Regions from separate parts of the Protofrankia symbiont of Coriaria ruscifolia genome, predicted to be linked through region 3. Evidence: riboswitches for the same ligand, from Rfam matches in the RefSeq annotation. Region 3 holds a riboswitch; each other region holds the start of a gene.
What was found. Region 3 has a riboswitch for cyclic di-AMP ahead of CV1CTNOD_RS02925 (transglycosylase family protein). Riboswitches for the same ligand answer to the same signal wherever they lie in the genome.

Region 1: another riboswitch for cyclic di-AMP. It lies ahead of CV1CTNOD_RS23290 (C40 family peptidase); the one in region 3 lies ahead of CV1CTNOD_RS02925 (transglycosylase family protein).
Region 2: another riboswitch for cyclic di-AMP. It lies ahead of CV1CTNOD_RS27830 (C40 family peptidase); the one in region 3 lies ahead of CV1CTNOD_RS02925 (transglycosylase family protein).

What each region holds. Positions count from the first base shown of each region.
Region 1 is NZ_CAAAFR010000199.1:89,344-92,612, reverse strand. Features, by position in the region: gene CV1CTNOD_RS23290 (C40 family peptidase) at 146-1,147, opposite strand; cyclic di-AMP (ydaO/yuaA leader) riboswitch at 1,336-1,540, opposite strand; gene CV1CTNOD_RS23285 (4-hydroxybenzoate 3-monooxygenase) at 1,999-3,269, shown strand, end outside.
Region 2 is NZ_CAAAFR010000101.1:10,192-13,460, forward strand. Features, by position in the region: gene CV1CTNOD_RS12915 (peptidoglycan-binding protein) at 1-228, opposite strand, end outside; gene CV1CTNOD_RS27830 (C40 family peptidase) at 689-1,291, opposite strand; cyclic di-AMP (ydaO/yuaA leader) riboswitch at 1,432-1,597, opposite strand; gene CV1CTNOD_RS12925 (cold-shock protein) at 2,138-2,566, opposite strand; gene CV1CTNOD_RS12930 (hypothetical protein) at 2,624-2,815, opposite strand; gene tkt (transketolase) at 2,842-3,269, opposite strand, start outside.
Region 3 is NZ_CAAAFR010000027.1:35-3,303, reverse strand. Features, by position in the region: cyclic di-AMP (ydaO/yuaA leader) riboswitch at 284-432, shown strand; gene CV1CTNOD_RS02930 (transglycosylase family protein) at 438-1,142, shown strand; cyclic di-AMP (ydaO/yuaA leader) riboswitch at 1,661-1,825, shown strand; gene CV1CTNOD_RS02925 (transglycosylase family protein) at 1,831-2,562, shown strand; gene CV1CTNOD_RS02920 (DUF3151 domain-containing protein) at 2,775-3,209, shown strand.

The DNA of each region.
Region 1 (3,269 bases), on a different contig from region 3:
TCAACGTCAACCTGATGGCAGGGTTCGTGCGCAACCGGAGGGGGAGGCTGCGCAGGAACCCGTTTGTGGATCGTTCATGAGGCCGTAACCGCTACGCCTGGCGGCGTGCTGATGGCCGGATGTCGACGCGGGCTGGTCGGATCAGCTAGACGACCCGGCCAACGGAATACGACGTGGTGTAGATAGCTCTCAGTGAGACGACGTCGCCGGACTTCGGCGCCACCCACATCTTACCATTACCGGCATAAATACCGACATGGTAGATATTATCCGGTGAACCATAGAAAATCAGGTCACCGATCTGCTTGTTGAACTGTGATACCCGGGTGGTCGCCTCGTACTGCGCCTCGGCCGTGCGGGGGAGGTTGCGTCCCAGCTGCTTGAAGATGTACTGGACCAGGCCTGAGCAGTCGAAGGAGTAGGGGCCTTCCGCACCGTAGACGTAGGGCTTGCCGGCCTGCTGCGCCGCGAGATACACAGCCCGTTCACCAAGCGAGCTGGCCGCTCCGATCGCGCTCGAGATAGCAGCGTCCGGCGACAGATTGGTGCCGAAGATCTGAGAACCGCTACGGGTGATCCCCTGGGAAACCCGCGCCGGAGGTGCGGGTACGAAATTGGGGACCACGGTCAGCGTACCGACATTGGTCGACCGTGTTGACCGCAGGGCGTCGGTTCCGTCGAAGATAGCGGTGATCTGCGTGGTGGTGAGAACCTTGGCTGTATAGCTCGTGAAGCCCTGGTCGTTGGTGTAGAGGTGTTTGAAGGTCGCCCATCCGTCCGGCAGCTTCACCTGGACCTTGACGAGTTGATTGACCAGTGGCGCGTGGGTGGTCTCGTCCTCGAGTGAGAATCCCATCTCCACCGGCTGATCGGCTTTAATCGAAACGTCCGGATTCGTGACTTTGAGTACGACCCCCGTCTTGGGGTGCAGGTCGGTCTGGTTGAGTACCTGGCTGGCGATCGACCATGGGCTGGTCGCGGACGTCGGGTTGATGACGGAGGTGCGCAGGTTGGCAAGAGACGCCTGACTTCCGAACTGAGCTCCGAGCGTTATCGGAGAGGTGACGGAAGCCTCGTCGGGACCCGAGTCGGTCGGGGCACATCCGGCCAGGGCAACTCCGGACACCGCAACCGTGCCGGTGGTCATCACGGCGACCGCGGCCCGGGCTCGCGAGCGACCTGCTCCGGACTGTGATACTGGTGCGCGGTGCCGGCCACGTGTCGGGCGCTCAACGTGCCGGTCGACCTGGTGCCGGCGGGATGACGGCGAAGCCGTCTGCGACGAACGTGACCATGGTTCTGGATCAGGCTGCACATCATGCGCAGACAAGGCTGTGATCCTTCCCGTTCGCCTGCGAGGTGAGCTGTCGGGTTCGGGCTGGGCTGCCCGGTGGGCCACGCGACCATCGCGCTGCGCACTTCACCCCGAGGACGACACCGTGGCTCGGCGCCGTCCGGTGGAGGATTGGGTCCCCCGCTCCTGCCCTGGTGACGACTCGGAGGGAACACCGGGACCGTGGGCAGGATTCGGCATTTCGGTCCGGTGTGTCGTGACGTCGGCGCGAGACTAGTTCATAAGGATGGCGCTAGTAAACACTAGTCCCTCACAACTACGGCGAGTAGCCGTATGAAGTGCCATACCCGGCTCTTCCTCGTCCTCCTTCACCGACTGGCTCGCCGCCGTGCATGACCTGCTGGTTTGTGACCTATGGTCCCTCGGCTGACGCTCCGCGTTCCGTGACTTGCAGGATGCGGAGGATGACATTACGCCATAGCGGCGGCAGTTGGTCGACGGGGGGTCTTTGAGTACTGATAGTAGATGTCTCACTACCTTGAGTAGCAAACGTTGGTGTGAACTGAAGGGATTTTCATCCCGTTCATCACGGTTGTCCGGTTGAGTTGTGCCAGATTGTCGGCCTCCTGACGGGTTGAGGGGTCCGGCGTCGTACTCTGACAGCGCCTCGTCTGTTCACTCACGTGACCAAGGTGGTGCGGCTAATGATCAAAAACCGTTCGGCGCTCTCTGGGGAGACAGTCGCTACGACGCAGTCCGCACCGGACGGGCGTACCGCGCTTCGACCGGATGCACCTGCCCGGCGGTCACGTCCACAACGCGCGGACGTCGTCGTGATCGGTGCGGGTGTCGCGGGTCTCGTAGCCGCGGTCATACTGGCTCGTCGCGGTGTCGACACGCTTGTGCTTGAGTGCGCCAGCCGGGCGAGGGTGGAAAGTCGCCCACGTGCCGGGTTACTCGGACCAGGAGCGGTGGACGTCCTGGAGCGCAATGGGCTTGCCGACGGCCTGAGGGCTGAGGGTGCCCCGCACCACAACTGTGAGTTTAGGCATCGTCGCCAAGCGTTCATTGTCGAGTATGCTCGACACGCGGGCGGACGCCATCACGTTGTCTACCCGCAGCAAAAGCTTGTCGCCGGCCTGGTCGCAGCTTACCTTGCCTCAGGTGGCGTCATCGAGTTCGATGCCACTGACGTGACATTGGACGCGCTCACCTCCGATCACCCTACCGTGTCCTTCGTCGCAGCCGACGGGCAGCGGCGGACCGTGGAAAGCCGTTTCATCGCGGGTTGCGACGGTCATCATGGTGTTTCCCGCCGGTCGATTCCCGAGGGCGCGTTGCGCAACACCCGACAGCATGGCAGCCCATGGGCATGGCTTGCGGTCCTTGCTGCAGTCGCTCCGTCCACCGATAAGATCATTTATGGGATCAGTCCGCGGGGGTTCGCCGGCCACATGCTGCGCGACCACCGGACGAGTCGCTTCTATCTACAGGTCGAGGCCGCAACCGACGCCGCGGACTGGCCATCCGAGCGGATCTGGGAGGAGCTGCACACCCGCCTCGCCGTGGACGCCGACTGGAAACTGGCGGAAGGGCCGTTGCTCGAACCGCCGAACGTCATCACGATGGACTCGCTCTTCTACGAACCGATGCGGTTCGGACGTCTCCTACTCGCCGGGGACGCCTCGCGGCGAGTGCCGCCGGCGGCGGCCAAAGGCGCAGGGCTTGCCATCGCCGATGGTGAGACGCTCGCGCTGGCGGTAGCGGCAGCCCTTCACAACTCGGACGAACGACCGTTAGACGCCTACTCCGAGGCGTGCCAGGCTCGGGCCTGGCTGGCGCAGGAAGCGTCGACCAAACTGCTGCAGATGGTGAACGTCGAGCTCTCCGACTCGTTCGCCCGGCGCTTGCAGGACGTTCGCCTGGACCGTCTCCGAACGTCACCGGTCGCTGCCGCCGAATTCGCGGAACAATA
Region 2 (3,269 bases), on a different contig from region 3:
GGCCCGCACGTTGATCTGCCAGAGTCCGCGGGAGTCCTCGCCGCGCGGGTTACGCGCGTTGGCGTTGCCCCCGGACTCCGCGAGAGCCACCGCCACCCAGGTGCTCAGCGGCACCCCCTGGCAGCTGGGCAGTCCCGCGTTCATGCCGACACGGGCGATGGTCGCGTCGGGAACGATGGCGGAAGCGGACGCCGGACTCGCGCCGGCCGGGGCCGCGGTCAGCACCATTCCAGCCGCTGTTCCGATGAGCCCGACAGTGGTTGCTAATGCGGCGCCAGTGCACCGGCTCTGCTTCCTGTGCCTTCCTTTGGCCATACTCAGACATCTCACCTAAAGGTATCATTGAAGTGGCCCGTACTGTTTCTTCTGGTAGCGGTACTGGTACACCGTTTCCAGCGTCGAGCACGCCGTCACCAGGATCGTCCAGCCTTGTTCCGGACGGCGGTCAGGCACCGTTCAGGCCAACTGTTCAGGCCATGCGAACCATTCGTTCAGGCCATTATTTCGGGCCATGCGAACCGCAGATGACGTGCTTTCTCGACGTCCGCTACAGGACTCGTGCGGGGCTCAGGAAATGGCTGCCTGATACCGACAGAAAAACAATTCACGGCGTTACCGGTTCGCAATTCCCTGCGCTACCGGTTCGGGGTGATAAAATGCCCGGGACTGCTCACCCGGGGCAGCGGTCTCACCTGATACGACCGACCAGGTAGTTGTTGGTGTAGACCTTCTGGAGCCTGACCACGGCTCCGCTGTGCGGGGCGGCCCACATCATTCCGTTCCCCGCGTAGATCCCCACGTGATGGATACTTCCCGGCCGACCGAAGAAGATGAGGTCACCGGGCTGCTTGGCGTTCTTCGGTATTTTCTGGGAGGCACCGTACTGGGCATTGGACACCCGCGGAATACTGCGGCCGAGCTGTTTGTAGATGTAGCGGACGAGGCCGGAGCAGTCAAATGCCCGCGGGCCCTCGGCACCCCACACGTACGGCTTGCCAGCCTGCTTCGACGCCAGATAGACGACCTTCGCCCCGAAGCTGCTGGAGGACGTCGAAAAACTCACCGGTTGCGCCGACGCCGCCCCCGTGGCGGCAGTCGGCGACGAGGTCGCCGACCAGGTGGCCGGAGTGATCGCGAAGGTGGCCGGTCGGACACCGGCCACAGTGGTCGTGGCGGCGTCGGTCAAGCCTGTCCCGTTGACCCCGTTGACCCCGTTGACCCCGTTGACCCCGTTGGCCTCCAGCCCCCGGTCGTTCGCCCAGGCCGGGGCGGCCAGACCGGAGAGGGCCACGGTTCCGGTGGCCGCGGCGGCAACCGCCGTACGTGCCGATATCCGGCCAAAGGTGGACCGGGTCGTCCGCGCACGATGACGACCCCGCCTGGGATGTTTTACGGCAGCCGAACCTGAATTCACCTGATATGCAGGCAACGATGATCCTTCCCATACGCCTGCGAGGTTAGCTGTCGGGTTCGGGCCGGGAAGCCCGGTCGGCGCGCGGGAACGCGCAGCCGACTTCACCCCAAGGACGGCGCCGCGGTGGCGACATCCGGCGGAAGGAAGGTGGGTCCCCCGCTTCTGTCCTGGCGATTACTAGTTGGAGACGCCGGACCATGGACAGAACTCGGCGTGTGGTCCGGTGCCGTTGAGAACTCGGCCAACGTAGCGAACTACTTTCGGTAGTCGCAAGTAGCAGTTTTCTCGGCATGTCGGCGCAAAATGCTTACCCTGCGTATCATTTGCACAAGCCGTCTCAGGGCAGCTGCCAGGACAACACCGGTAAGCCGCAGCGTGGCAGGGCTGCGCACCATTGCCGGGGTCCTCCGGTGCGTATCGTGAAGCACCCGGCACAGACCGGCAACGACATTTTTCTCTGCCACCGTGTTCCTCTACCACCGTGTCCCTCTACCACTGTGCGATCCGGTCCCGCACGGGCCCGCGTCCACGGATATCCGTCCACGGGGTATCCCGCCTTCCCTTCCCCGGCGGGCAGCTTCAGGATCCCGGCAGGGCGGCGCCGGTGGGCCGTTGCGGCCGGAACACCCATATGGATCGAGATCGATGTGGTCAGTAGCGCACAGGGATCACCGCGAAGCGGGAGATCCCCGCCTTCGCCGGTACCAGCGCCGTTCGAACCGATCAGGATTCGACCCAGCCACGCGCCTGCGCGAGGCTGGTGAGCCGCTGCCGTATCTGGTGTATTTGACTGCCGGTCAGAGTCGGTACCGATTCGATAAGCGTCTCTGTCAGCAGGTGCCGGAACTCCCCGATAGTGAGGACGTCGCACATCTCGTCGTCGTCAGTACCCGGGCGCCCGACGTTCGTGCTTTCGGAATGCGACAGCAACGGGCGGGCCGGAACCCGACGGACAAGGCGGACAACCGACGCCTTCGGGCCCCTGTCACTCTCCTCCGCCTCGAACTCCACCAGCGTTCCGGGCTGGAACAGGTGTTTCTCGTCCTGAAGATCGTTCGCGTGCATGAAAATATCGTCGCCACCGGCGTCAGGTGCTATAAAACCATAGCCACGAATTCCGTCGAAACGCAAAATTCTACCAGTACCCACCACGTCTACCCCTGTAGAACCTCTGTGCCAGCTAGCTCCAACACCCCCCAACCATGGGGTTCACTCACACTCCCAGTTGCGCATGGCCAGGTCAAGCCGACGCACGAACCACAACAATGATCGACAAGAAGTGATCGACAAGAAGTGATCGAGGAAACGCCCGGAGCCGGTCAGGGGCGACTCGTCAACCATCTGACCGGCTCCCAGCGCGGCCTGCCCCGGTGGCCAGCAGGCCACCGGAAACGCAATCATGCTTTTCGCGCTCGTGGCCCTGAGGTCTACGCCGGATCGCGGAACGTGTGGACGGCGGCAAGGCACTGCTTGGCGACGCTGACGACCGCCTGCGGGGTGAACCCGAACTTGGTCTGCAACGCCCGTAGCGGGGCGGACGCGCCGAAGGTCTGCATACCGATGATCGCCCCGTCGGTGCCCGCGTACCGTTCCCATCCGAGCGTGGAGGCCTGTTCGACCACGACGCGCGCGCGGACCGACGGTGGCAGCACCTGGTCGCGGTACTGCGCGGGTTGCCGGTCGAACAGCTCCCAGCACGGCAGACTGACCACGCGGGCGCGCACACCCTGCGCGGTCAGCTCCTCGTAGGCGGCCAGGGCCAGGTGCACCTCACTGCCGGTGCCGATCAGGATCATCTCGGGATCGCCGTCGGGGGCATCGGCGAGGACGTAGCCCCCACGGGCAAGCCCGGACG
Region 3 (3,269 bases):
CGGATCACGCACGGTTCGCTACCCGGATAATTCGGTTCCGATCGTCACCGCCACGGCGGGATGCGGAGTTTCCACGGCAATAAAAGTACGATGAAAATAATGAGCGCGCGTACGTGCGCGTTACCATCCGATCCCGAGCCTCGGCAAGAGCGGCCGGCTCGATGTGCGCATCCTCACGAAGCGGATTCGCTGCTTGTTCGGCGCCCAGCAATTGTTGTTATGGTCTCCGCCGTGCTCGCGATACAGCGAACACGCGTCGGGCGGCACGCCGAATCCTGCCCTCGTCCGACGAAAACCCAAACTTGCGGCAGGAACGGGGGACCCACTTCCGGGCGCCGATATCGGGCGTCCTCGGGGTGAAGCCGCAAATGCGGCCGGGCAATCCCAGCCCGAACCCGACAGCTCACTTCGCAGGCGTGGGGAAGGGCATAACCAATATGTCCAGTGCACGTTCTCGCAGTCGACATCACGGAACCGGCCGGGCTCGGATGGGCGCCCGAGCGCTGGTGGTCGCTCCCGCCCTGGTCGCCGCGGTGGGCGGAAGCATCGTGATGTCACAGCCCGCAAGCGCCGCCACCACATGGGCGGAGCTCCGCCAGTGCGAGTCAGGCGGGAACTACACCGTCAACACCGGCAACGGTTACTACGGTGCCTACCAGTTCGCCCTGAGCACCTGGCAGAGTCTCGGCTACACGGGGCTGCCCAGCGGTGCCTCTCCAGCCACCCAGGACGAGGCCGCGCTGAGCCTGGCTGTCCGATCCGGCTTCGGCCAGTGGCCGATCTGCGGCCAGGGGATGGGCGCCGACCAACTTGCGGCAGACGCCAGCTCGTCCGGCGCGGGGTCGGCGAGCCCGAGCTCGCCGTCCGACTCGACCGGCACCCGACGCTTGGTGGTGCGCCAGAGCGCGGAGAGCCTGTTGGACGCCCCGGACAACACGTTGTTCACCACCGGGCTGATCCATCAGGTGCGATCGGACGTACGAGCCTGGCAGCTCCAGATGAACGCGCTCGGTTACAAGATTTTGATCGACGGTCGCTACGGCCCCCAGTCGGCTTTTGCGGCCGGCCTTCTGCAGGGTTCGAAGGGCCTGCGGGTGGACGGCATCTGCGGCCCACGGACCCGGGCGGCCACCTTCGCCTGAACGACCCGACAGCCGGCGGCTCACCTGACCGACAGCCGCCGGCTCGCCCGTGGTCAGGCACGCGGCGGATCGCGCTGGAGGGCCGCAGACAGCGCGATCACGATCGTTGCGCGCTCGAGGGTCCCTGCCCGGATCCGAGGTCCCTCCCGGATCGGCGAAGCCCGTCTGAGGGGTTCGGAAGCCGATCCGAGAGGTCCAGGGACCGATCCGGGCGGTCCTGCTCCCCAGAGCACTTGAGAGGTGACAGTCAGCGCAACCAGAAATACGGATAAGACTGAATTTATCACTTTAAGTTATAAAATCTGAGGAAGAGACCCTGTCACAGAGAGGTCCGGATCGCCAGGTAGAGTCACTTGTTCAAGGTGTTTAGCCCATTCGGGTGATAGGAGTCACGTGGGTGTAGTTCATCCGACACCCCGATTTGCTTCGATAGAGCCAGACTCGCTAGAGTTCTTCCCACTCACCGGATCGGTGAGGCCGCCCGGACGGACGCCGAATCCTGTCCCCGTCCGGTACGGCACGATCTACCGCGGAGCCACAAGGACAGGAGCGGGGGAACCAACATCCGGACGTCCGCACACGGAGTCCTTGGGGTAAAGCCGGCAGCGCCCATCAGCGCTACCGGCCGGGCTTGTTCCCGCCCGCACCCGACAGCTCACCTCGTAGGCGACGGGAAGGACCGACCCACATGCCGTCTGGTGGCAGGCACCGCGCCCCGCAGCATCCCTCCACCGTCAGGAAGGTCCTGCGTACCACTGGTGCCGTAACAGCACTCGTGAGCAGCGGTCTGGCTGTCACGGCCGCACCCGCAGGTGCCGCAACCGCGGACGACTTCGCCAAGCTCCGCCAGTGCGAGTCCGGCGGCAACTATCAGATCAACACCGGCAACAACTACTACGGCGCCTACCAGTTCGACACCGGGACCTGGCGCGGTCTGGGTTACTCCGGTCTACCCAGCGACGCGCCGTCGGCGCTCCAGGACGAGGCCGCCTACAAGCTTTACAACTCCCGCGGCTGGTCCCCGTGGCCGTCCTGCGCGGCCAAGATGGGCCTGACCCGCAACGGCCCGGCACCGTCGTCGTCCGCTGGCACGTCCAGTGCCGGTGCGATAGAGCGCGCGATCACTCCGGCACAACCGGCGATGACACTGGATCGCGCCAAGGCCCTGCTGGACTCGGCGGACTTCACCGGAACGACGCTGTCCAGCGCTCTGTCCGGCGAGGTCCGCCCCGACGCCTATGTCTGGCAGAGCGAGATGCGCCAGAAGAAGTTCATTCTCCAGGTGGACGGACGTTTCGGGCGGGAGTCCCAGGGTCTGGCATCGCTCTACTCCTATCTGACTCGGGTGGACGACGGCAAGGCCGGCGTGGTCGGCAAGAACCTCTGGGACGTCACCGTCACCAACCCAACCGTCCTGTGACACACAAGATGTACATCATGTGATATTTCGTGGCCAAAAGGTCACAGGTGATCCGATCATGTTCCGCCCGGTCGCCGTCCGGTGCTCCACCACCCTCGGACCCCGATCATGTGATGGACCTGCCGGCCCACCCCCTCCCGGCAGGTCCATCGCCTGACGGATTCCCCCGCCGGCCGAACGTGAAGCCGATCGGACCGGGCAGGATGGACCCCATGACAACCTCGTCCGGACGATCGGACCTGCTCGGCGGCCCGCCGCCAACGAAGCTCACCCTCGATCCCGCCGCAGCAAAGGCGCTGGGTACCGGCGAGGACCCGGAGACGGTCGCAGGGCGTTTCCCCGACTCCAGTCTCGCCTGGGCAACGCTTGCCGAACGCTCCCTCGATGCCGGCAACCCGGTGACCAGCTACGCCTACGCCAGGACGGGGTACCACCGTGGCCTCGATCAGCTACGCCGCGCGGGCTGGCGAGGGCACGGACCGATTCCCTGGTCCCACGAACCCAACCGGGGCTTCCTTCGAGCACTCGCGGCACTGGCCCGCGCGGCCAGCGCAATCGGCGAGACCGAGGAGGCCACCCGCTGTCGTGACTTCCTCGCCGACAGCGACCCCGAAGCGGCCGACATCCTGGGAGTCAAGGACATCTGAGCCGCTCGCAAACGGCACGCCACCCCGCCGGAACACCCGTGACTTGCCGGCAGCCTCCTA